DNA from 3 places in the Streptomyces sp. NPDC054842 genome. Region 3 is predicted to be linked to each of the others. Evidence: riboswitches for the same ligand, from Rfam matches in the RefSeq annotation. Region 3 holds a riboswitch; each other region holds the start of a gene.
What was found. Region 3 has a riboswitch for cobalamin ahead of ACWGIS_RS30700 (HoxN/HupN/NixA family nickel/cobalt transporter). Riboswitches for the same ligand answer to the same signal wherever they lie in the genome.
Positions count from the first base shown of each region.

Region 1: another riboswitch for cobalamin. It lies ahead of ACWGIS_RS17985 (CbtB domain-containing protein); the one in region 3 lies ahead of ACWGIS_RS30700 (HoxN/HupN/NixA family nickel/cobalt transporter).
Region 2: another riboswitch for cobalamin. It lies ahead of ACWGIS_RS30310 (cobalamin biosynthesis protein); the one in region 3 lies ahead of ACWGIS_RS30700 (HoxN/HupN/NixA family nickel/cobalt transporter).

Region 1 is NZ_JBSGZN010000020.1:76,411-84,202, forward strand. It holds gene ACWGIS_RS17950 (hypothetical protein) at 1-421, opposite strand, end outside; gene metX (homoserine O-acetyltransferase MetX) at 513-1,664, opposite strand; partial or broken gene ACWGIS_RS17960 (bifunctional o-acetylhomoserine/o-acetylserine sulfhydrylase) at 1,661-3,022, opposite strand; gene ACWGIS_RS17965 (GNAT family N-acetyltransferase) at 3,334-3,837, opposite strand; gene ACWGIS_RS17970 (DUF6479 family protein) at 4,163-4,531, opposite strand; gene ACWGIS_RS17975 (four-helix bundle copper-binding protein) at 4,693-5,058, shown strand; gene ACWGIS_RS17980 (histidine phosphatase family protein) at 5,413-5,994, opposite strand; cobalamin riboswitch at 6,138-6,280, shown strand; gene ACWGIS_RS17985 (CbtB domain-containing protein) at 6,318-6,539, shown strand; gene ACWGIS_RS17990 (CbtA family protein) at 6,565-7,347, shown strand; gene ACWGIS_RS17995 (TetR/AcrR family transcriptional regulator C-terminal domain-containing protein) at 7,447-7,792, opposite strand, start outside.
Region 2 is NZ_JBSGZN010000051.1:35,843-43,634, forward strand. It holds gene cobN (cobaltochelatase subunit CobN) at 1-2,259, opposite strand, end outside; gene ACWGIS_RS30305 (cobyric acid synthase) at 2,256-3,764, opposite strand; gene ACWGIS_RS30310 (cobalamin biosynthesis protein) at 3,761-4,702, opposite strand; cobalamin riboswitch at 4,809-4,949, opposite strand; gene ACWGIS_RS30315 (hypothetical protein) at 5,087-5,308, opposite strand; gene ACWGIS_RS30320 (anion permease) at 5,321-6,559, opposite strand; gene ACWGIS_RS30325 (lysozyme) at 6,728-7,468, opposite strand; gene ACWGIS_RS30330 (class II aldolase/adducin family protein) at 7,672-7,792, shown strand, end outside.
Region 3 is NZ_JBSGZN010000053.1:3,658-11,449, reverse strand. It holds gene ACWGIS_RS30710 (cell division protein SepF) at 260-649, opposite strand; gene ACWGIS_RS30705 (ArsR/SmtB family transcription factor) at 845-1,204, opposite strand; cobalamin riboswitch at 1,286-1,523, shown strand; gene ACWGIS_RS30700 (HoxN/HupN/NixA family nickel/cobalt transporter) at 1,552-2,652, shown strand; gene ACWGIS_RS30695 (TetR family transcriptional regulator) at 2,877-3,542, shown strand; gene ACWGIS_RS30690 (Zn-ribbon domain-containing OB-fold protein) at 3,647-4,096, shown strand; gene ACWGIS_RS30685 (hypothetical protein) at 4,167-4,313, opposite strand; gene ACWGIS_RS30680 (HAD family hydrolase) at 5,003-5,758, opposite strand; gene ACWGIS_RS30675 (acyl-CoA dehydrogenase family protein) at 5,748-7,010, opposite strand; gene ACWGIS_RS30670 (TetR family transcriptional regulator) at 7,109-7,702, shown strand; gene ACWGIS_RS30665 (ScbA/BarX family gamma-butyrolactone biosynthesis protein) at 7,748-7,792, opposite strand, start outside.

The DNA.
Region 1 (7,792 bases), on a different contig from region 3:
TCCAGTTCTCGAACAGCCCCTCAGTCGTTTCGACGGCGGACACCACCATGGTCACCTTCAGGTCTCCGCCGCTCCAGGTGTTCCACAGCGCCCAGCCCTCCGGCCTGGGGTCGACGCCGATCCGTGCGCATACCTCCTCGTACGCGTCCTCCACCCCGGCCGGCATGACCCCGGGCTTCAACACCGAGGCTCCGACGAGGCGAACCCGAGACCGGTCCTCGTCCAGGCAGCCATCACTCTCGAAGTGGTAGTGGCGCAGAGCCCGGGCAAGCTCGTTCACGCTGCGCTGAAGCGGTGTTGCTTCGTCCGGGTCAGCCTGGAACGAAAGCCATCCTTCGTTGGATGCCTCCACAGTGACGCGGTTGGCGAGCCGCTCGATCTCCCGGAGATAGTCCAGGTCACTGAGTTCGGGTGAGGTCATGGCCTGAAGTTTCGCACCATGCCGCCGACGCCGACACAGGTTATCGATCTGGCATGCAGCCCCTTCGCGCCACCCTTCCAAGAGACGGGCCCTAGTCCAGCAATTCCCGGACCAGCGCGGCGACCTGCGCCACCTCGATGAGGAAACCGTCATGGCCGTACGGCGAGTCGACCGTGCGCAGAGCGTCCGCCGAGCCGATCCCGGCGGCCAACTCGGCCTGCTGGTACGGCGGATAGAGGCGGTCGGAGTCCACCGCGGCGACGAGGGTGCGGGCGGTCACCCGGCGGAGCGCGGCGCGCGTACCGCCGCGGCCCCGACCGACGTCGTGACTGTTCATGGCCTCGGCCAGCACGACATAGCTGCCCGCGTCGAAGCGCCGCACCAGCTTGGCGGCATGGTGGTCCAGATACGACTCGACCCGGTACCGGCCGCCGTGCCACGGGTCCTCCGCGTCCTGCGGAGCGCGCCCGAAGCGGGCCCGCAGCTCCGGCTCGCTGCGATAGGTGACGTGGGCGAGACGGCGCGCCAGGCCGAGCCCCGCGTGCGGACCGCCACCGGGCCCGGCGTCGTGGTAGTCGCCGCCGCGCCACAGCGGGTCGGCGCGCACGGCGTGGACCTGGGCCGCGGCCCACGCGATCTGCTCGGCGCCCGCCGCGGCGGTGGTCGCCAGCAGGAGGAGCGCCGCCGAACGCTCCGGGTACGACACGGCCCACTCCAGGGCACGCATCCCGCCCATCGAGCCGCCGACCACCAGCGCCCACCTGCCGATGCCCAGCGCGTCCGCCAATCCGGCTTCGGCGGCCACCTGGTCACGCTGTGTCAGGAACGGGAAGGAACCGCCCCAGCGCCGTCCGTCGGGCCGCCGGGAGGACGGACCCGTACTGCCCTGGCAGCCGCCCAGCACGTTCGGGGCGACGACGAACCAGCGGTCCGTGTCGAGTGCCCGGCCGGGGCCCACGAGCCCGTCCCACCAGCCCGGCGTCGGATGGCCGGGCCCGGCGGGACCGGCCACGTGGCTGTCGCCGGTGAGCGCGTGCAGCACCAGCACCGCGTTGGACCGGTCCGGCGCGAGCCGCCCCCAGGTCTCGAACGCCAGGCGCACCCCGGGCAGTTCACCGCCCGCCTCCAGGAGCAGCGGCTTCTCCCGGACGTGCCAATGGCGCCGCCCGGGCGGGTCCCCCTCCCGCCAGGCACCCGAGGCCGGCGGGAGGGGGAGCGGCGACGTCGTCGGTACCGTGCTCAGGACGCGCCCTTCGCCGCCCGGAAACCGGCCTCCAGGTCCGCCTTCAGGTCCGCCAGGTTCTCGATGCCGACCGACAGGCGCACCAGCCCCGGCGCGGTCCCGGTGGCGCGCAGGCCCTCCTCGTCGAGCTGGCTGTGCGTCGTGGACGCCGGATGGATGATGAGGCTGCGTACGTCACCGATGTTGGCGAGGTGGCTGAACAGCTCGACCGCGTCCACGAACCGCTTCCCGGCCTCGACACCGTCCCGCAGCTCGAAGGCCAGCACCGCGCCCGCGCCGCGCGGCAGGTACCGCCGGGCGGCCTCGTGCCACCGGTTGGACGCGAGCCCCGGATAGTGGACGGCCGCCACCTCGTCGCGCTGTTCCAGCCATTCGGCCAGGGCCTGGGCGTTGCCCGAGTGCCGCTCGATGCGCAGGCTGAGCGTCTCCACGCCCTGCAGGAGGAGGAACGCGGAGTGCGGGGACAGCGCGGGGCCGAGGTCGCGCAGCAGCTGCACCCGCAGCTTGACCGCGAAGGCCCCGGGTCCGAGCGCGGGCCAGTACCGCAGCCCGTGGTAGCTGGGGTCGGGCTCGCTGAAGTCGGGGAAGCGGTCGGCGTGCGCGCCGAAGTCGAAGGTGCCGCCGTCCACGACGACACCGGCGATGGTGGTTCCGTGCCCGCCGAGGAACTTGGTCGCCGAGTGGACGACGACGTCGGCGCCGTGTTCGATCGGCCGCAGAAGGTACGGCGTGGGCACGGTGTTGTCCACGATCAGCGGGAGGCCCGCCGCGTGGGCGACGTCCGCGACCGCCCGGACGTCGAGGACGTTGCCGCGCGGATTGCCCAGGGTCTCCGCGAACAGCGCCTTGGTGGTGGGCCGGATCGCCGCTCGCTACGCCTCGGCGTCGTCCGGGTCGTCGACGAAGGACACCTCGATGCCGAACTTCGGCAGGGTGTGACGGAACAGGTTGTACGTGCCGCCGTACAGGGACGTGCTGGAGACGATGTGGTCGCCGGCGCTCGCCACGGTCAGGATCGCCAGGGTCTCCGCCGCCTGCCCGGAGGCCAGGGCCACGGCGGCGACACCGCCCTCCAGCGCGGCGACGCGCTGCTCGAAGACGTCCTGCGTGGGGTTGTGGATGCGCGTGTAGATGTTGCCGGGCTCGGCGAGGGAGAACAGGTCGGCGGCGTGCCGGGTGTCGCGGAAGACGAACGAGCTGGTCTGGTAGATCGGCACCGCCCGCGCCCCGGTCGTCGGGTCCGGCACGGCGCCGGCGTGGACCTGCTTGGTCTCGAACGACCAGGCCGGGGTGCCGGGCCGGGCCGGTTCCTCCTCGGGGGTGTGACCTGCGGTGACGGAGTCGATCGGCTGGCTCATGGTTCTCCCTTGTGCGTGCGCGAGGGCGCGTGGGACGGGTCCGGGGCGGGTGAGGGCAGCGCACGGCGGCGCCCGTCAGGGACGCGCCACGAGTGCGGGGAGGACGGGAGCGGACACGGCTTCGGGCGCCGGCTCCCGGGCGGGCTCAGGCGGCGCCGGGACAGGCGGTGGTGGTGACGCGCGCGTGGTCGACGTACCGGCGGGTCACGAGCACGGTCACGCGGCCCGGGCGCGGGCGCGGGGGAGCGGTCGGCCGCGCGGCGGTGAGGGGAGCGGACGGCCGGGGCGGGGGCGCGGCGGTCCCGGCGCGCTCAGACGACATCGGCGCCGCCGCCGGGGCGCGGTGTGAGGACCTTGCTGAAGCACACGCTGAACGGATTGCGGTCGTACGGCGCGTAGGGCGGCACCTGGTGCCAGCCCTCCCGCGCGTAGAGGGCCCGGGCCTCCGGCTGCAGGGCGCCCGTCTGGAGCCACAGCGGCTCGACGCCGAGCCGCCGCGCCGTGGACTCGACGGCGCCGAGGGCCGCCCTGGCCAGGCCGCGGCCGCGGTGGTCGCGGTGCACGAACACCCGCTTGACCTCGTACCGGTCAGGCAGCCTGCGCAGGGACGCGGTCGCCACCGGGACGTCGTCCGCGTAGCCGACCCAGGTGACGACGATCTCGTCCGCCGACGGCTGCGGCGCACGGACCCGCCGGTGCTCGACGGGGGCGTAGCGGGGGGCCAGTTCGGCGGACATCAGTTCGCGCAGCCCGACCGCCGCTGCGGCGTTCCAGCTCTCGGACTCCCACCTCGAAGTGGCGGACGGCAGGCTCATGGCGCTTCCTCGCGGGGACGGCACGGGGTGCGGACGCCCGTGGACCTGCATGGTCACCCCGGCCGAGGACGCGTGTCCTCCCCTTCGGCGCGATGTTCGCACGACGGAAACAGTGCGTTCGCAGAAGCGCGGCGCGAGCCGAGGGCCTGCCGTGACACGGCTCGCCGACACCCTCCCGGCCCCGGGGCACCCGCTCCCGTCCCGCCGCGTAGGCCGGCTCGCGGCAGGACGTGCCCGACCACCGGGGCACACCCGGTGGTCGGGCTCCCGGTGGCGGTGAGGCTGCGGCACTCACCCGGACGCCGCACGCGCGGCGCCGGGGCGCTCAGTGGGCGCCCGAGCCCCCGCTGCCGAAGGAGCCGCTGGAACCGCGGCTCCAGCGCTGCCGGGTCCGGTCCCGGCTCGCCCGCGAGGCGACGTTGCCGTGCGCCGCCAGTTCGTACGGCGTCAGTCGGCGGCTGCCGCGGGGCACCTCGTCCGGCTCGCGGTTCTCGCTGACCTCGAAGACCGGGCCGCTCTCGGGAAGTTTCGGTTGCTCCTCGGCCCGCGGCCGGTCGTTCTCCCTGCCGCGTATCCGGCTGTCCATCCACATCGCGCCGGCCAGCAGTGCCGCGACGGCCACTCCGATCACAAGCGGTGCGAAGCCGGCCAGCAGACCGCGCTCCGCCGCCAAGTCGATCCCTGGTGTGCTCATGGCGCATCCGTCCCTCGGGTGTACGTGGCGCGCGAGTACCCCCCGGCCCGGGGGCGAACCGGAATGAACCATTCCGGGCGGTCGGTCGCCGTCTCGGTGGCGGACCCGCGGGCGCCGCGTTTGACAAGGGGGACCGGGGCAACCCGGACCAGGTGACCTCAATGACATCTGAGCAGGAGCTCTTCCGGTTCCTGGAGGACCGTTTCGCCTGTGCGCAGTCGTGCACGGAGTGTGCACGGGCGTGCGCTCTGCGCGCGAGCCTCATGGAACCGGACGGGCCGAAGGAACAGGAACTCGTCCGCCGCAAGGGCATCATGTGCGCCGAGGTGTGCGACGCGACGTGCCGGATGCTGTCCGAGCAGGCGGGCCTGGACGAGGCGGGCATGCGGGTCCAGCTGGAGTGGTGCCGGGACGTCTGCCTGGAGTGCGCCGACGTCTTCGACGACCACCCCGGCGCGCAGGACAGCGCGAAGGCGTGCCGCGAGTGCGCCCAGGCGTGCACGGACTTCATGGCGACGCTCCGCTGAGACGGGGCTCTCCCCGTTCACCACTCCGGGCAGCACCTTCGGCGTCCCCGGCATGCCCGGCGTCGAACGGGGCCTGAGCGCGGTACGGGCCAGCGTCACGCGGTTCTCCGCGCCGAGCTGATCCCGGTTGCCGTCCGTGCCGGACCGATGTCGGTTGCCATCCGCGCCGAGCTGATGTGCAGTCCGGGCCCAGCCGAGCCGCGTCGCCGCCCGCGCCGAGCGTGCCAAGCCGCGCCGCGTCGCCCTCCGCGACGAGCGTGCCGCGCCGATCCCGGGTGCCGTCCGCGCCGAGGCAACCCCCGTCGCCGTCCGTGCCGACGGCGATCCCCGTCACCGTCCGGACCGACGGCGGACTCAGTCGGCGGCGTCGCCCGTGAGGGGGCGGCCGACCCGGACGTTCCAGCGGTCCGCGCGGCCACTGAGTTCCGTGGCGGTCAGCGGCGGTACGTCGATCCGCCAGAACGCCGTCTCCGGTACCCCGAGCGCCCTCACCACCGCCGCCCGTACGACCTCCGGCTCCACGACGGCCAGCACCCGCCCCGAGAGCAGCGCCGCCGCGCCCAGCCGTCCGGCGACCCGGTCGCAGAGGTCCCGCACGGACTCCCCGCCGTGCGGCGCGGACTCCGGGTCGGCCAGCCAGCGCACGACCGCGTCCGGCTCCCTCGCGCCCACCTCGTCCAGCGTCGCGCCGCGCCAGCGGCCCACGTCGAGACCGGCCAGCCCGGCCACCTCCACGGCGTCCAGCCCGAGCGCCCCCGCGGTGTCACGGCAGCGCGCGCTGGGGGAGACCCACCGCTCACCCCCCGACGGGAGCGTGCCGGCGGCGGCCCGGGCGAGCCGCAGACCGGCCTCCTCGGCCGGGCAGCCGTCGTCGAAGCGCGCCTCACGCAGGGCCCTGCTGGACGCCGCTGAGATCAAGGTCACTCGGGTCGTCATGGATCCGCTTTCGTGGTCGTGATGTCGCCGCTCCCGCACTCAATCCCCGCACCCGGCAGGCGAGTTGACGACCCGTCGGCACCGCGGGGCGCACACGGCCGGCCTCGTGCGCCCTTGGCCGGGCCTCCGCTTCGCGGTACGGTCTCGACGATATTGACGACGGTCCGGCGGAAGCCCGGTGAGAATCCGGCACGGTCGCGCCACTGTAAGCCAGGCAGGAGCCGCCCCCTCCAGGGGTGGTGAGCGCCCGGCAAGTCAGACCCGCAGCCGTCGTCCTGTGCACCACCACGATGGGACGCGAGTTCCCCAGGAGGTCCTGCCACATGGCGCAGTCCGTCGCTCAGCCGGCCGTCACGCCCACCGCCGTTCCCGCGAAGCTGCCGATCAGCGCGATCGCCCCCTGGGCGGTCTTCTTCGGCATCCTGATGCTGGTCCTGCTCTACTTCGTCGGCGCCGAACAGGGCGCCACCTCGCTCGTCTCCGGCGAAAACGTGCACGAGTGGGTGCACGACGCCCGCCACCTGCTCGGCTTCCCCTGCCACTGACGGCGACAGGGAAGCGTACGAGTCGATGAACTCGGCAACAGTGAGAAACCTGCTGGTGCGCGGCATGCTGGCGGGTCTCGCCGCCGGCGTGCTCGCCCTGGTCGTCGCGTACGCCCTCGGCGAGTCGCGGGTGGACGCCGCGATCGCCTACGAGGAGTCGCACGCGCACCATCACGAGCACGGCGTGGAGGCGGTGACCCGCACCATGCAGTCCACCGGTGGCCTGGCCACCGGCGTGCTCGTCTACGGTGTCGCCTTCGGCGGCATCGCGGCCCTCGCGTACTGCTTCGCCCTCGGCCGGATCGGCCGCTTCGGGCCGCGCGCGAGCGCGCTGCTCCTGTCGACGGCGGGGCTCGTCGCGGTGTACGTCGTGCCGTTCCTCAAGTACCCGGCGAATCCGCCGTCGGTGGGCGACGCCGACACCATCGGCAAGCGCACGACGCTGTACTTCCTGATGATCGTGCTCAGCGTGCTGCTCGCGGTCGCCACCGTGATCCTGGGCAAGCGCCTCGCGCCACGCCTGGGCAACTGGAACGCCACCCTGGCGGCGGGGGCGTTCTTCGTCGCCGCGGTGGGTCTGGCGTACGCGTTCCTGCCGTCGTTCGACGAGGTGCCGAAGGACTTCTCGGGCACCCTGCTCTGGCAGTTCCGGCTCGCGGCGCTGGCGATCCAGGTGACGCTGTGGACCTCCTTCGGGCTGGTCTTCGGCGAACTGGCCCACCGGCTGACGGTCAACGGGACGCCCCGGATGCCGGGGCAGGGCAAGGAGAAGGCGTCCGCCGCCCCGGCGGCTTCCGCGGCGCCCTGAGCGTGCGTGAACGACGGGCCCCGGGCGACCGGGGCCCGTTCGCTCGTACGGAGCGCCGCGTCCAGCCGGAGTCGTGCCGGTGCTCCGCGTGCGCGCGCCTCACCTCAGTCGTTCGAAGCCGTCCAGCATCGCGGTGAGGCCGGTCTCGAACCGTGCGGCGGGATTGTCGTCGGCGCCCTCCGCCTCGGGACGCGGAACCGTCAGGCCCAGCGCGTGCCCGACGGTGAACTCCCGCAGGCAGCGCGCGACACGGTCCGCCTGCGACGGGCCGAACCCCGCGGCCGTGAGGTGCCCGGTGAGCCGTGCGCACACGTCCGCCGCCGCTCGTGAGCGCACCGGGTGCGTCGCGAAGACCGCGACGGCGTTCGGGTGGTCGAGCAGGACGGCCCGCAGCCGCCCGCAGTACTGGCCGGCCACGGCCCGCCAGGACTCCTCCCAGGGCAGC
Region 2 (7,792 bases), on a different contig from region 3:
GGCGGTCTCCCAGCCGCGCTCCTCCATGCCCAGCGCGATCCGGCGGCACAGCTGCTCCAGCAGGTCCACCGCGTCGGCGCCGGTCCGCGCCGGGCCCCCGACCAGGTCGGTGAGTTCCGCCGGCACCTTCACCGGAGCGCCCGGCTCGGCCAGCAACTCCTTCTCGGACAGGCCGAAATGGGCCGCCAGCGAGGCCCGCAGCCCCGGCAGGGCGTTGGCCCGTCCGCCCCACACCTGGGAGGCGCGCAGCACGGCCAGCACGAGGTTGACGCGCGGCTCGGCCTCCGGCCCGCCGCCCAGGATGTGCAGTCCGTCGCGGATCTGCACGTCCTTGATCTCGCACAGGTAGCCGTCGATGTGCATGACGAACTCGTCGAACGTCTCGTCGTCCGGCTGCTCGTCGACGTGCAGGTCGTGGTGCAGCTCGGCCGCCTTGACCAGCGTCCAGATCTGCGCGCGCACCGCGGGCGCCTTCGCCGGGTCGAGGTCGGACACCAGCGCGTACTCGTCGAGGAGCTGCTCCAGCTTGGCGAGGTCGCCGTAGGTGTCCGCGCGGGCCATCGGCGGCACCAGGTGGTCGACCACCGTGGCGTGCCCGCGCCGCTTGGCCTGCGTGCCCTCACCGGGGTCGTTGACGATGAACGGGTAGATCAGGGGGAGTTCGCCGAGCACGGCGTCGGGCGCGCAGCCGCCGCTGAGCCCGAGGCCCTTGCCGGGCAGCCACTCCATGGTGCCGTGCTTGCCCATGTGCACCACGGCGTCCGCGCCGAAGGAGTTCTCCAGCCACCGGTAGGCCGCCAGGTAGTGGTGCGACGGCGGCATGTCGGGGTCGTGGTAGATCGCGATCGGGTTCTCGCCGAAGCCGCGCGGCGGCTGGATCATCACGACGACGTTCCCGAACTCCAGGCACGCCAGCACGATGTCGTCACCGTCGACGTACAGGGAGCCGGGCGGCTCGCCCCACGCCTCCAGCATCCCCTCGCGCAGCGCGGGATCGAGGGTGTCGAACCACGCCCGGTAGTCGGCGAGCGGCACGCGCGCGGGCGCCGACGCGAGCTGCTCCTCGGTGAGCCACTCGACGTCGTGGCCGCCGGCCTCGATGAGCCGGTGGATCAACTCGTCGCCGTTGTCCGGGTAGTCGGTCAGCGCGTACCCGGCGTCCCGCAGCGCGTCCAGGACGCGGACGGCGGAGGCGGGGGTGTCCAGGCCGACCGCGTTGCCGACCCGGGAGTGCTTGGTCGGATAGGCGGTGAAGACCAGTGCGAGCCTCTTCTCCGCGTTCGGCTTGTGCTTCAACCGCGCGTGGCGCACGGCGATCCCGGCCACACGCGCCGCCCGCTCGGGGTCGGCGACGTACACCGGCACGTCGTCCGGGCCCTGCTCCTTGAAGGAGAACGGCACGGTGATGAGCCGTCCGTCGAACTCCGGGATCGCGACCTGCATCGCCGCGTCCATCGGGGACAGGGCGGCGTCGGAGGCGTCCCACGCGGCGCGCGAGGAGGTGAGGCACAGCCCTTGCAGGACGGGGATGTCGAGGTCGGCGAGCGCCCCGATGTCCCAGGCCTCCTCGTCGCCCCCGGCCGAGGCCTCGGAGGCGTGCGTGCCACCCGCCGCGAGCACGGTGGCGACCAGCGCGTCGGCCTGCCCGAGGATCTCGTACAGCCCGGCGTCGGCACCGCGCAGCGAACCGCAGAACACCGGAAGGGCGTTGGCGCCGCGTGCCTCGATCGCGTCGCACAGGGTGTCGACGAAGGCGGTGTTGCCGGACAGCTCGTGGGCCCGGTAGAAGAGCACGCCGACGGTCGGGCGGCCCTCGGCCGGGTCCCGCCCGCCGTGCACCCCGAACTCGGCGGTCTTCTTCGGCTCCTCGAAGCCCTCACCCGTGAGCAGCACGGTGTCCGACAGGAAGCGCGCCAGCTCCGTCAGGTTCTCCGGGCCGCCCTCGACGAGGTAGCGCAGCGCCTCCGCGACGACACCGGCCGGCACGGACGACTCCGCCATCAGCTCGGCGTCCGGCACGGACTCCCCGCCGAGCAGCACGGTCGGGATCCCGGAGGCCCGCAGCGCGGCGAGCCCGTCCTCCCAGGCCCGCTTGCCGCCCAGCAGCCGTACGACGGCGACGTCCGCGCCCGTCACCAGAGCGGGCAGCTCCTCGGCGACGTCGACCCGGTTCGGGTTGCCGATCCGGTACCCGGCGCCGGAGGCCCGGGCCGCCAGCAGATCCGTGTCGGCGGTCGACAACAACAACACTGTGCTCATGCGGGTGCTCCCGGTGGGATGAAAGGCAGTCCTGTCGGAGCGCCCGACTCGATGAGCCGCCACAGCGCGTCCGTGTCCGCGTGTTCCTCGATCAGATCGCCGAGCAGGTCCAGCTGCTCCTCGCGCAGGGTGGCGAACGACGTGCCGGCGGCCGGCACGAACCGGCGGCCCGCGGCGGCCGCCACCTCCCGCAGGAACGCCCGCCGGAACCCGTCCGACTCCAGCGAGCCGTGCCAGTGCGTGCCCCAGACGGCGCCGACCCGGCAGCCGTCCAGGAAGGGTTCGCCGCCGGTGACCTCGGCGACCCCGTGGTGGATCTCGTAGCCCTCGACGCGCTCGCCGAGCGCCTCGCCGACGGGCCGCGTGAGCGTCTTCTCCCGCGCGAACCGCACCCGCACGGGCAGCAGTCCGAGCCCGTCGACCCGGCCCGCCCGCGACTCGACGTCGTCCTCGATCCGCTCGCCCAGGGCCTGGAAGCCGCCGCAGATGCCGAGGACGGGCCGCCTTTCGGCGGCCCTCCTCGCGATCGCGTCCGCGAGACCGCGCTCCCGGAGCCACCGCAGGGCGTTCACCGTCCCCCGGGTGCCCGGTACGACGACGAGGTCCGCGTCGGCCAGCTCCTCCGCCCGGTCCACGAACCGCACGACGACGCCCGGTTCGGCGGCCAGGGCGTCGACGTCCGTGAAGTTGGACATCAGGGGGACCGCGCAGACGGCGACCCGCAGCACGTCCTCGCCGGCCGGCGGCGCCACGACGGACTCCCGGACGGTCCCGCGCAGGGACACCCTCAGTCCGTCCTCCTCGTCGATGCCGAGGCCGTGCCGGAACGGCAGGACGCCGTACGAGGGCCGGCCGGTGAGCCCGTGCAGCATCTCCAGGCCCGGCTCCAGCAGCGAGACGTCCCCGCGGAACTTGTTGACCAGGAACCCGGCGACGAGTTCCTGGTCCTCGCGGCTGAGCAGCGCCACCGTGCCGAAGAAGGACGCGAAGACGCCGCCGCGGTCGATGTCCCCGACCACCAGGACGGGCAGCCGCGCGTTGCGGGCGATGCCCATGTTCACGATGTCGGTGCGCCGCAGATTGATCTCGGCAGGACTGCCGGCCCCCTCACAGATCACCGCGTCATACGTGCCCCGCAACTCGGCCAGGCACTCCAGCACGGTGCCGAGCAACGCCTCCTGGCGGCCCCCGTGGTAGCCGCGCGCGCTCATCTCGCCGACCGGCCTGCCCATCAGCACGACCTGGCTGCTGCGGTCGCTGCCCGGCTTGAGCAGCACGGGGTTCATCAGCGCGGTCGGCTCGACGCGGGCGGCCTGCGCCTGCATGGCCTGCGCCCGCCCGATCTCCGCGCCCTCGCGCGTGACGAAGGAGTTGAGGGACATGTTCTGCGCCTTGAAGGGCGCCACCTTCACGCCCTGGCGCACCAGCCACCGGCAGATCCCGGCGGTCACGACGCTCTTGCCCGCGTCGGAGGTGGTTCCCGCGACCAGCAGCCCGCCGCTCATCGGCTCGCTCCCTTCGACAGCAGTCGTCCCGCGGCGCAGACGCCCAGCGCCAGCCAGCTCACCCGGCGCGAGAGGCGTACGGCCCGTTCGATGTCGCGCACCCCGACGGCCCGGCCGCCCCCGTTCAGCACGGGCCGGTGCTCGACCCTGCCGCCGTAGGAGAGGGTCCCGCCGAGCCGCACGCCCAGCGCCCCCGCGAACGAGGCCTCCACGGGACCGGCGTTGGGGCTCGGGTGGCGGACGGCGTCGGCGCGCCAGGCGCGGACCGCGCCGCGCGGGTCGCCGCCCGCGACGGCCGCGAGCACGGCGGTGAGCCGCGCCCCGGGCCAGCCGGCGACGTCGTCGAGGCGCGCGGAGGCCCAGCCGTAGCGGCGGTGGCGGGCCGACTTGTGCCCGACCATGGCGTCCAGGGTGTTGACGGCCCGGAAGGCGAGGAGTCCGGGCACTCCGGCGACGGCGCCCCAGACGAGGGCTCCCACCACGGCGTCGGAGGTGTTCTCGGCGACGGACTCGACCACGGCCCGGGCGATCCCGTCGGCGTCCAGGGCCTGCGGGTCCCGCCCGCAGAGGTGGGGCAGCCGCTCACGGGCGGCGTCGACGTCCCCGGCGGCCAGCGCGCCGCCGACGGCCCGGGCCTCGCGGCCGAGCGAGGTGCCGCCGACGACGGCCCAGGTGGCGGCGGCGGTCAGCGCGACGGAGGCGGCGGGGGAGGAGCGGACGGCGCGGGCCGCCAGCGCGGCGAGCCCGGCGGCGCCGCCCACGCAGACGGCGGTGTGCAGTGCGCCCCACCCGCGGTGGTCACGCCACAGCACCCGTTCCACGGTGCCCGCGGCCCGCCCGAAAGCGGCGACCGGGTGCCCGCGGCGGGGATCGCCGAGGAGCAGGTCGCCGAGGAGGCCGGCGGTGGCGCCGTACGCGAAGACGCGATCGGCACGCACGGCGTCAGCCCGCCGTGGGGTGAAGTAGAACCCTCGTACTCAACAGGACCCGCAACGGGCAGCCGCGCATGGCGATATGTCCTCACTCAGGGTGTCCACGCCCTGGTTCGAAGAGACCGGCGGGGAGAGTTCCTGGCTCCCGGGGGACTTCCTTCCCCGGTGACAGTGGCGGGACCGCGCCGGATTCACACCGGCTTCCTCTCCTGACGCCTCTTGGCTCCGGCAGTCCACCACGGGCTCAGAACAGCCGTCAACTTGCTGTTGACCTGCGGAGGGAGAGTGTGCGAAGGCCCACACGCACGTGGGGTGCGGGACGGTGATCCGTCCCGCACCCCACGTGAAGTGATGCCGGTCTTACCCGACTTGCGCCGGTTGTGTCCGCCGTCAGGCGACGATGAGGTAGATCCCGTACGCCACCGCCGCCGCGCAGGCGGCGAAGCAGGCGTACGCGGTGGTGACCGCGAGGGCCGCGGACCCGCCCTGCGCGCCGCCGGACTCCCGCTTGGAGAGGCCGACGATGCCGAGGGTGAAGAGGCCGACGAGGGCCACGGTGACCACGAGGCTGACTCCGAAGACGGAGCCGAGGGCTGCCCAGTCGATGTTCATGCTGTTCGTTCCTTAGACCGTGGCCGGGCGGGTGGGCTCGGTGGTGGGGCCGGAGTCCGGGGCCGGGATGGTGGCCGTCAGGCTCACCGGGCCGGCCGGCGGCGGGGTGACCGCGGCGATCGCGGTGGTGACGACACCCGCGGGCTCGGTGTCGGTCCCGTTGACGTTGTCCATGGTGACCGGCTGGCGGCGCGAGAGGGTCCAGATGACCGCGGCACCGGCCACGAGCAGCGTGCCCGTCGCGATGATGCCCCAGGTGCCCTGCTGGGTGAGGAACTCGGCGCCGGCGCCGACGAGGCCGGCGGCGGGCAGGGTCAGGCCCCAGGCGATGAACATGCGGGTCGCGGTCGACCAGCGGACGACGCCGCCCTTGCGGCCGAGGCCGGAGCCCATGACCGCGCCGGAGCAGGACTGGGTGGTGGAGAGCGAGAAGCCCAGGTGCGAGGAGGCCAGGATGACCGTGGCGGCGCTGGTCTGGGCGGCGAAGCCCTGCGGCGGCGCGAGGTCGGTGAGGCCCTTGCCCATGGTGCGGATGATGCGCCAGCCGCCGAGGTAGGTGCCGAGGGCGATGGCCATACCGGCCGAGACGATGACCCAGGTGGGAGGGTTGGAGCCCGGCGCGAGCACGCCGCCGGTGACCAGGGCGAGGGTGATGATGCCCATCGTCTTCTGCGCGTCGTTCGTGCCGTGGGCGAGCGAGACCAGGCCGGCGGAGGCGATCTGGCCGGCGCGGTAGCCCTTGGCGGTCGCCTTCTCGTCGGCGCGCTGGCCGATCCTGTACGTCAGGCGGGTGGCGAGCATCGCGGCGAGTCCGGCCACGACGGGCGCGGCGACCGCGGGGATGAGCACCTTGGTGACGACGGTCGAGCCGTTCACCGACGACCAGCCGGCCGACATGACCGCGGCGCCGATGAGGCCGCCGAAGAGTGCGTGGGAGGAGCTGGAGGGCAGACCCAGGAGCCAGGTCAGCAGATTCCACAGGATGGCGCCGACGAGCGCCGCGAATATGACCTCCGTGCGGATGCCTTCTTCGTTGATGATGCCGCCGGAGATCGTCTTGGCGACCTCCACGGAGAGGAAGGCGCCGACGAGGTTCAGCGCGGCGGACATCGCCACCGCCGTCTTGGGCTTCAGAGCGCCGGTCGAGATGGTCGTCGCCATCGCGTTGGCAGTGTCGTGGAAACCGTTCGTGAAATCGAACACGAGAGCGGTAACGATCACGATCCCGAGGAGAAGCGTGATGTGTTCCATTTACCCAGGCTTCTGTTGGACGTCAGTGGCAAGTGGAACGTAGGCAACCTGGGTGAACGGAAGATGAACTGGGGCGGGCGGAGCGGTGACCCGATCGGCATGCGGTCATTCCGCTTGTGTGCGAGTGGCGTGCGCCGGGCCCCGACAGAGGCGGAATTCCGGGCTCCGCTAGCCCCTCGCGAACGTCCGCAGACCGCTCGGGGAACCGTTGAAGAGATTCTGGTCACCCGGCAGGCGTCCGCCGTTGTCGTACTGCCAGAACGTCCAGTACGTCCACCCCGCCGGCAGCGGCCCCGCGTCAGCCGAGTCGTAGCGAGCGATCCACAGCGCGTGGTCCGCGGCGAAGGCGGGGCTGGCCCCGGTGCAGTCGTTCCACCAGTGCGTGGTCGTGTAGATCACCGGCCGGCGGCCCGTCGCCCGCTCGACGCCGTCGCTGAACGCCCGGATCCACTTCACCATCGCGGCCCTGCCCAGGCCGTAGCACTTCCTCCCGTACGGGTTGTACTCGATGTCGAGCGCGGGCGGCAGCGTCCAGCCGTCCGGCCGCCAGTCACCTCCGTTGCGCACGAAGAACGCTGCCTGCGCGCCGCCCGAGGACCTGTCCGGGAGGGCGAAGTGGTACGCGCCGCGCAGGAGGCCCGCCGCGCGCGAGCCGTCGTACTGGCGGCCGAAGTACGGGTTCCGGTAGCCGGTCGACTCGGTCGCCTTCACGTAGACGAACCGGGCACCCCGGGCCTTCGCGGCCGGCCAGTCGACGTTCTTCTGGTGCGAGGAGACGTCGTGCCCCCGCGGCTTGCCCGCCGCCGCCACCGGCGCCCCGGCCAGCGCGGCCCCACCGGCCACGAGCACGGCCACGGCGGCCGCGACGGCGCGGACCCGGCGACGGGACGGGTGGTGCACACGGGCCATGTTTTCCCCCACGGGACTGCGACACGCCACGACAAAACCCCCAGAGGCTACTGGAAAATCGACGCCCCTCTGACCATCCGTGTCCACCCCGTCACGACAGGTGATGGCGCCGGTCAACCGTCCGTCCGGGTGCACGCGTTCGGCACGGACACCCCTGCCGTCGGCAGCCGCAGGCGGACGCCCGGTCCTGGCAGGATCGCGTCATGGCTGAACAGCGGCGGGACCCCGGGGACGACCGGCCGGGCCGGGACGGGACTCCGGGCGGCGGAGGAGACGGGACCGGGCAGGGCCTGGGGGAGCGGCCGGGCGAGGGCCGGGGGAAGC
Region 3 (7,792 bases):
CTCAACGGGCTCAATTGATTGAAGGGGAGGCAAAGGCGGCACGGTCATATCCGGACGGTAGGACTCCGCCGGGAGGCGAACCGTTCCACCCGGGCGACCTTCCTTCGTTCGAGGGATCACGCTCGTTGATCACGGGCCCGGTGACGCACCTGCTCGTACCCGCTCGCACCTGCTCGCGGAGGGCGCCCCGCCGCGCCCGCCGAGTCCGGCCGCCCCCGCATGGCCACGGCGAGCACCCGGCAGCGCCGGTACGGCCACGTCACAGCCCCGGGACCCCGGCCCCCTCCATCAGCCCCTGCACCTCGGTGCCCGGCGGTGTCAGCAGGAACACGTTGCGGTCGACCCGGTGCATCCCGCTCGCCAGGCCGAAGACGACGCCCGTGCTGAAGTCCAGAACCCGCTTGGCGACATCGGTCTCGGCGCCCGTCAGATCGAGCAGGACGGGGATGCCCGCCATGAGTGTCTCGGCGACCTCCCGGGCGTCCGCGAACACGTTGACCCGCAGCACGACGAAGCGGCGCCGGGTCTCGGTCGCCGCCTCGGGTATCGACCGGTGGCCGACGGCCGACGGCCAGGCGTCCCGGCCGCGCAACGGAACGACCTGGGCGAGCCCTTCCCACTGTTCATCGGTGACGTCGTGGCTGTTCACTGGCCATCCCCGCCCTGGCTCGCCATGGTTGTCGGCACCGGGCAATTCTTACGCATGGTCACCCGTTCGGCCGAACAGCGACACGGTACGCGACGGCTCTCCTTGCCGGAGATGGGCTTTGAGCGGCCGCGAAACACCGGGAAGGGCCGCCGAACTGCCGTAACTACCGGTAACCGCGGCGCGGCTCGGCCGGAATTAGGCGAGCCGCGTGGCGCAGTGCTCCAGCAGTGCGGCGGTCGCGGCGTCGACCAGCCGGTAGCGCACGACGCGTCCCTGCCTCTCGCCGGTGACGACCTCAGCCGTACGCAGCAGCCGCAACGCCTGGGAGACGGCCGGGTCGTTCATGCCCGTGGCGACGGCGAGGTCGGAGACGGCGAGAGGGCCGGCCCGGTGCAGCGCCAATAGGAGCGCCAGCCGGCCGGGGTCGGCGAGCAGCGAGAAGCGGTCGGCCCACGCGCGTACGGCGGTGGGTTCGCCGATGGCGGCCACGGCGTCGCAGACCCGGTGGCCGTCGATGGTGCGCCGGCCGGCACGGTCGGCGGGGACGAGATGCATGGCGGCATTCTTCCAGGCGGCGCTGTGTGATCTTGGATACCTGCGCAACTGTGCAGGCTTGCAGCCGTTCACGGGCGGCACCTAAGGTTGGCGGGCCGTGGTGTTCGGGAAGACCGGTGACAGCCTTTCAGGGGCTCAGTCCGGAGCGGCCCTCGCCACTGTGATCGGGGAGTTCTCGTCCCGTGCCGCCTCAGGGCGGCGCCACTGGCCGGACGGCCGGGAAGGCAGGGACGGGCGCGTCGACCCTCCACCACGCCGGGCTTCGGCTCAGCGGGAGGTACCCGCAAGCCAGGAGACCGGCCACGGCATCTCACGAAGTGATCCACGAGGTGCTGGAGCGTGACCGCATGACCCTGCCCACCGGGCCCACGGGGCCCGCCGTTTTCCAGTGGCGGCGCGAGGACACCGTCCGCACCGCCGGTCTGCTGGCGGTGATCGCCGCCCTGCACGTCGTCGCGTTCGGTGTGCTGTTCCTGCTGGTCGTGCCGGCGCACTACGAGGTCGGCTCCAAGGCCTTCGGCATCGGCCTCGGCGTCACCGCGTACACCCTGGGTATGCGGCACGCCTTCGACGCCGACCACATAGCGGCCATCGACAACACCACGCGCAAGCTGATGGCTGACGGCAAGAGGCCGGTGTCCGTGGGGTTCTGGTTCGCGCTCGGCCACTCCAGCGTGGTGGTCGTCCTGGCCGCGCTGATCGCGGGCGGCACCCAGCTCGCCGGGCGCATCATGAACGAGGGCTCCCGCACGCACCAGGTGCTGGGCGTCATGGGTACGACCGTCTCCGGCATGTTCCTGTACCTCATCGCGGCGCTCAACCTCGTTGCGCTGATGGGCATTCTGCGGGTCTTCCGGGCGATGCGGGAGGGAACCTACGACGAGCGGCAGCTCGAAATGCACCTAGATTCAAGGGGGTTCATGAACCGGATCCTCGGCCGGTTCACCAAGTCCATCAGCCGCCCCGGGCAGATGTTCCCGCTGGGCTTCCTGTTCGGCCTCGGCTTCGACACGGCGACCGAGGTGACGCTGATGGTGATGGCGGGCAGCGGGGCCGCGGCCGGGCTGCCGTGGTACGCGATCCTGTGCCTGCCGCTGCTGTTCGCGGCGGGCATGAGTCTGTTCGACACGCTGGACGGCACGTTCATGAACTTCGCCTACCAGTGGGCGTTCTCGAACCCCGTGCGCAAGGTGTTCTACAACCTCACCATCACGGGTCTGTCGATCGCGGTGGCGTTCCTTATCGGCACGATCGAGCTGGTCGGTGTCCTGCACGACAAGCTCGATCTGCGGGACGCGGTCACCGGCTGGATCGCGGACCTCGACCTCGACAACGTGGGTTTCATCATCGTCGGCCTCTTCGTGGTCGTCTGGGCCGCCGCGCTGGCGTACTGGCGACTGGCCAGGGTCGAGCAGCGCTGGGCGGTCCGGCCGGCCGACGGCGGCTGAGACGGGCCGCGGCCCACGGAGCGCACGCAGGGGGCCGGGGCGCCGGGTGAGCACCGAAGCCCTACCGACACAGGGGGCGACCCGCAGCTGGATCACTCATGACACTCAGTCCCCTCCTCACCAGGCACTGAGTGTCACTCCGTCCTCCCCGGTGCTAGTTTCGCCGCATGAGCGAGACATCCCGCGGGGGTCCGTCGGCCGGGGCGGGGACGCCGAAGCCGCCGATGCGTGACGCCCTGGTCGCGGCCGCGTTCCGGCTGTTCCTGGAGCGGGGTTACGAGCAGACGACGGTCGACGACATCGTGGCGCTGGCCGGGGTCGGACGGCGGTCGTTCTTCCGGTACTTCCCGTCGAAGGAGGACGTGGTCTTCCCGGACCATGAGCGCTGCCTCGCGGAGATGACCGAGTTCCTGACGTCCGGCCCGCCGACGGAGGACCCCGTCGGGCAGGTCTGCGACGCGGCCCGGCTCGTCCTGCGGATGTACGCGGAGAACCCGACGTTCTCCGTGCAGCGTTACCGGCTGACCAAGCGGGTGCCGGGACTGCGGGCGTACGAGCTCTCCGTGGTGTGGCGGTACGAGCGTGCCCTGGCCGACCATCTGCGGGTCCGTCTCGCGGGCCGGAGTGACGGCCACCTGCACGCGGACGTGATCGCCGCCGCCGTGGTCGCGGCTCACAACAACGCCCTGCGCTCCTGGCTGCGCGCCGACGGCGAAGGGGACGCCGACGCCCATGTCGACCGGGCCCTGGACTACGTGCGGCGGACGTTCGGCACGGACGGCCCGGCGGCTCGCACGGAGAAGGGCGAGGACGTGGTGGTCCTGGTGGCCCGGCGCGGTGTCCCCATGTGGCGGGTGGTCAAGGAGATCGAGTCCGTCTGGACCGATTGAGGGTACGCAGTGCCTTTACGGCTGGCACTGAGTGCCATACTCTGTGGCGCGTGCACGGCGATCCGAGCACATCAGATTCCGGCCGAGCGCAGGGAGATGACATCGTGTTCCACCCGGGAATCGGGATCGCGGCGGACGTGCTGGACGCCGACGTCCCGGAGAGCAACGCCACCGCCCCCGTCGAGAGCGGCGCCCCCGCCTGGGCCGGCAAGCCGAGCGAGGAGCGCCTCGCCTTCCAGCGCTGTCGCTGGTGCGGGACGACCATGTTCCACCGGCTGCTGTGCCCGGTCTGCGCGTCGAGCGACCTGCGCACCGAACGCAGCCAGGGCACCGGCATCGTGCGTCGCACGACCGTCGTCCGCCGCAACACCCCGGCCGCGCGCAACGTCTCCCTCATCGAGATGGCCGAGGGCTTCACCGTCCGCGGACGCGTGAAGGGGCCGTTCATCGCGATCCACCCGGGCGGCCGCGTCCGCCTCACCGTCGCCGAGGACCCGGTCCGCGGCGAACCGGTCTTCGAACTCATCGACGACCCGTACGGCCTCCGCCACTGACGCACGCAGACCCGCAGCCGGTCGGCCGTACCGGGCAGGTCAGCACCGGGTAGCCCGGGTACGTCAGCCGCTACGCGGGATCCAGTACGGGCCGCCCGGGAAGCCCACCGTCCCTCTCGCAGCGCAGCTCCCTGGCCATGGCGAGCGAGACGGAGTGAGCCACAGTCGCGTAGGCGTCCTTCAACGCCTCGATGTCGCCCTCGGGTTCCCTCGGCATCCCCCAGTGCTCCGCACCGATGCGGATACGAGCCAACCGCGACGAGTCGGACAACTCGGCGCTCCGGCAAGCGAACTGGACCTTGTAGTCCTTCGGAGTCTTCGGAGTTCCGTCCGCCTCTCCGTCTCCCCCACAACCAGTGGCCCCGAGAACCAACGAGCCGACCACAACCACTGCAAGGAGCCCCCGGCGTACCGACCTACGACTGATCACTGTCCGCACCCTCAGAATTCTCGTCCGCCCACCGACTTCACCCGGCCTCCAGGCCATTGCCCTGCTGATTCTTTCGGTCGCTGCCGATCCTGAGGCCGATCAGCACCCATACGCGTAGGTCCTGTCCCAACACGCGTCGGGCACCTCATAGCCGCCCAACAGCCCGACCACGCACAGGCATTCCGGCTAATCTGATGCATCATCAGGGCTGAATCGAACCAGCGCCGCGCGCAGAGGAGCCTTTCCGAGCCTCTCCGAGCGTCATCCGACGCGGCCGAGTCGGTCGAAGGGGCCACGTGACGTTCCTGACCACCGCGACGCCGAGCACCTGTTCCCGGGCGGGTCGCGGTGATCTTCATCGGCTGCCGTACGTGTCCCGGCCCGATCACCTCAGGGGCGGCGCCGGCACCGCCCCGCCGCACCGCCCCGATCCCCGCGGCCAGGCAGCTGAGACCCCGGCCGGCGGTCCGCCGCGGTCACCCGCCTCCGTCGGTGCCGGCGGCGTGCGGTGGCACGGTGGTGTGGGTCCCGTCCGGGGCGACCATCACCGCGTGCCCCACGCAGTGCAGCATGGGCAGGTCGGAGGGATGGTCGCCGTAGGCCCAGCAGTCGGCCGGGTCGATGTCGGGGTGGCGGGCGAGGAGCCGGCGCACCAGGGTGCGTTTGCCCTCGCCGATGGCCGGGGGGCCGATCAGTTCGCCGGTGAGCAGCGGCCCGCAGCGTTCGAGTCTCGCGCCGAGGACGAACTGCGCTCCGACCGCCTCGGCGATGACGGCCAGCAGCGGCGGGAAGGTGCCGGAGACCAGGGCGACGGACGCGCCCTCGGCCCGGTGCCGGCGCAGCGCGGCCAGTGTGGTGGGGAGATAGAAGCCGTCGGCCCGGCTGTGCTCCTGGTACCACCGGCGGGCCGCGGCCTCGGCCTCCGCGGCCGGGCAGCCCCGGAAGGCGCGGTGGAAACGGCGGTTGGCCTCTGCGCGGGGCAGACCGGCCAGTTCGCCGAGCAGTTCGGCGGCCCGGCGCGCTCCGTCCGCGCCGTGTATCCGCGCGAAGTGGTCGCGGAGGAAGTCCGGGCCGCTCTTGCGGCCGATCAGCGTCTCGTCCACGTCGAAGAACACCAGCCGGCGGGGGCCTTCGGGGCGCGCCGGCGCAGCGGGCCGGGAGGGTGTGGGGCGGGGAGGCGGCGTCGCGGGCAGCGGGGACCGGGGGCGCGCGCTGCGGATGTCAGTGGACACCGGCGACCACCTCCGTCGGCGCGGAGTGCGCCATGAGCCGGGGCGCGGCCGCCGGGCAGGCCACCGGCAGTTCGGCCGCCTGCCCGGGACGGTCTTCGAAGTCGGCGAACACGGAGTCGGCGTAGAAGGCCGCCGCGGTCTCCCGGCGCACGGCCTGGTGCGCGGCCAGCACGTGGACGTCGCGCCAGGTGCGCTCGAGCGGCCCGGAGCCGCCGCATGCGTGGGTTCCGGCCGCGCGGAACAGTCGCTCGACGGCGTTGACCAGGTGCTGTGCGGCGGCCGCCGCGACCCGGCGGTTGCGGGCCACGTCCCGTTCGGCGCGGGTGCCCGAGTCGGCCCGCAGCGCCGCGTCCCCGAGCAGCAGTTCGGCGGCCTCGATGTCGTCGGCCGACTGCGCCAGCGTCAGCTGGAGCGTGGCGCGCTCCGAGGGTCGGAGGGCTCCTCTGCGCGCGGCCCACGCGGTCCACTCCCGCAGGGCGTGGCGGGCCGCCCCGAGGGCGGGCGCGCACAGCAGCAGTCCCGTCCCCAGGTGCGCCGGGGCGGTGTGACAGCGGGACCGTCCGGGCCCGGGAGAGCCCGCCAGCACGTCCGACAGCGAGCAGGTGCGGTGGTCGGGGACCACCACCGGGCCGTCGAGGACCGCGGTGTGGCTGCCGGTGCCGCGCATTCCGGTGCTGCGCCACGTGTCCCGTACGTGGATCTCGGTGGCGGGGACGGCGAAGAGCCGGCACCGGCCTCCGGGTAACTGCGGTTCGTCCGGTTCGGGGGCCGCGAGGAGCAGCCAGTCCGCGTCGGCGACCCCGCTGACGCACTCCCAGGTGCCGCTGAGCAGCCAGCCTCCGGAGCAGCGGGCGGCCGAGCCGGAGGGCCGCAGTCCGGCGGCGATCCGCACGTCGGGCGATCGGCCCCACAGGTCGAGCTGCCCTTCGAGGGGCAGGTGGGCTGCGTATCTGCCGTGGGTCGCCCACAAGGCGGCGCACCACGCGGCGGACGCACATCCCTCGCCGACCGCCGCCACCTCGGCGAGGAGGTCGCTGAAGGTTCCCTCGGTACCGTGCCAGACCCCGGGCACGAAGTGACGGGCGAAGCCGGCGCGGGTCAGCAGCGCGACGGTCTCCGCGGACAGCCTGCCGGTGGCGTCGGCCGCCGACGCGTGTGCAGCGGCGGAGGCCACGGCGCCCGTCAGCTGTCCGCGCGCCCGCGGCGCGCCACCCTGTGCCCCCTGGCCTGTGAAGATTTGACGCCGGTTCACCTATCGCTCTCCTTTACTCCACGACTAGAATTCGTTCGGGAACGAATTTTTCTCGGCCGGTCCTTCACCACCGGGCCGGGGTGAAGGAGGTGATCAGCGTGGTCAAGCAGGCGCGTGCCCTACGGACGCACGATCGCGTCCTCGATGCCGCCGCGTACGAGTTCGCACGCTACGGCTACGTGAACGCGAACCTGCAGCGCATCGCCGACCGGATCGGGTTGACCAAGGGGGCCCTGTACGGGCACTTCTCCAGCAAGGAGAAGCTGGCCGCCGCGCTGACGGAACACCTGTCCCGGAGCGTGCGGACGCTGCTGGACGAGGCCAGGACCTCGCCCGAGCCGGCCACGAGCCGGCTGGAGGCCCTGGTGCTCGGACTCGGCAGACTCTTCGAGACCGACCACAGGGCACAGGCGGCCCTGCGGCTGGAGGTGGAGGCGGCTCGGGCGGCCGACACGGTGGCTCCTCTCCTGAGCGACACCCATGGCATCGCGCTCGAACTCGTGGGCGAGGTGCAGCGGGGACGGCACTGGGACGGAGCACCGTCGGCCGACGTCCTGGCCGATCTCATCGTCGCGGCGTTCTGCACCGCGCTGTGGACCGGCGCCTGCGCGGGCCCGGACCGGCCCGGACCCAGCGTCGCCGCGATGTGGGGCGTGCTGACGCGCGCGATGGGGACACGCGCGTCGGCCTGAGCCCCCACGACCGTGCGGCCCCGGGTCCGGGCCGGTGGGCCGCCACTACCAGGAGGCCGGGACGGTCGCCGCCGGGCGGGTGCCCACGCA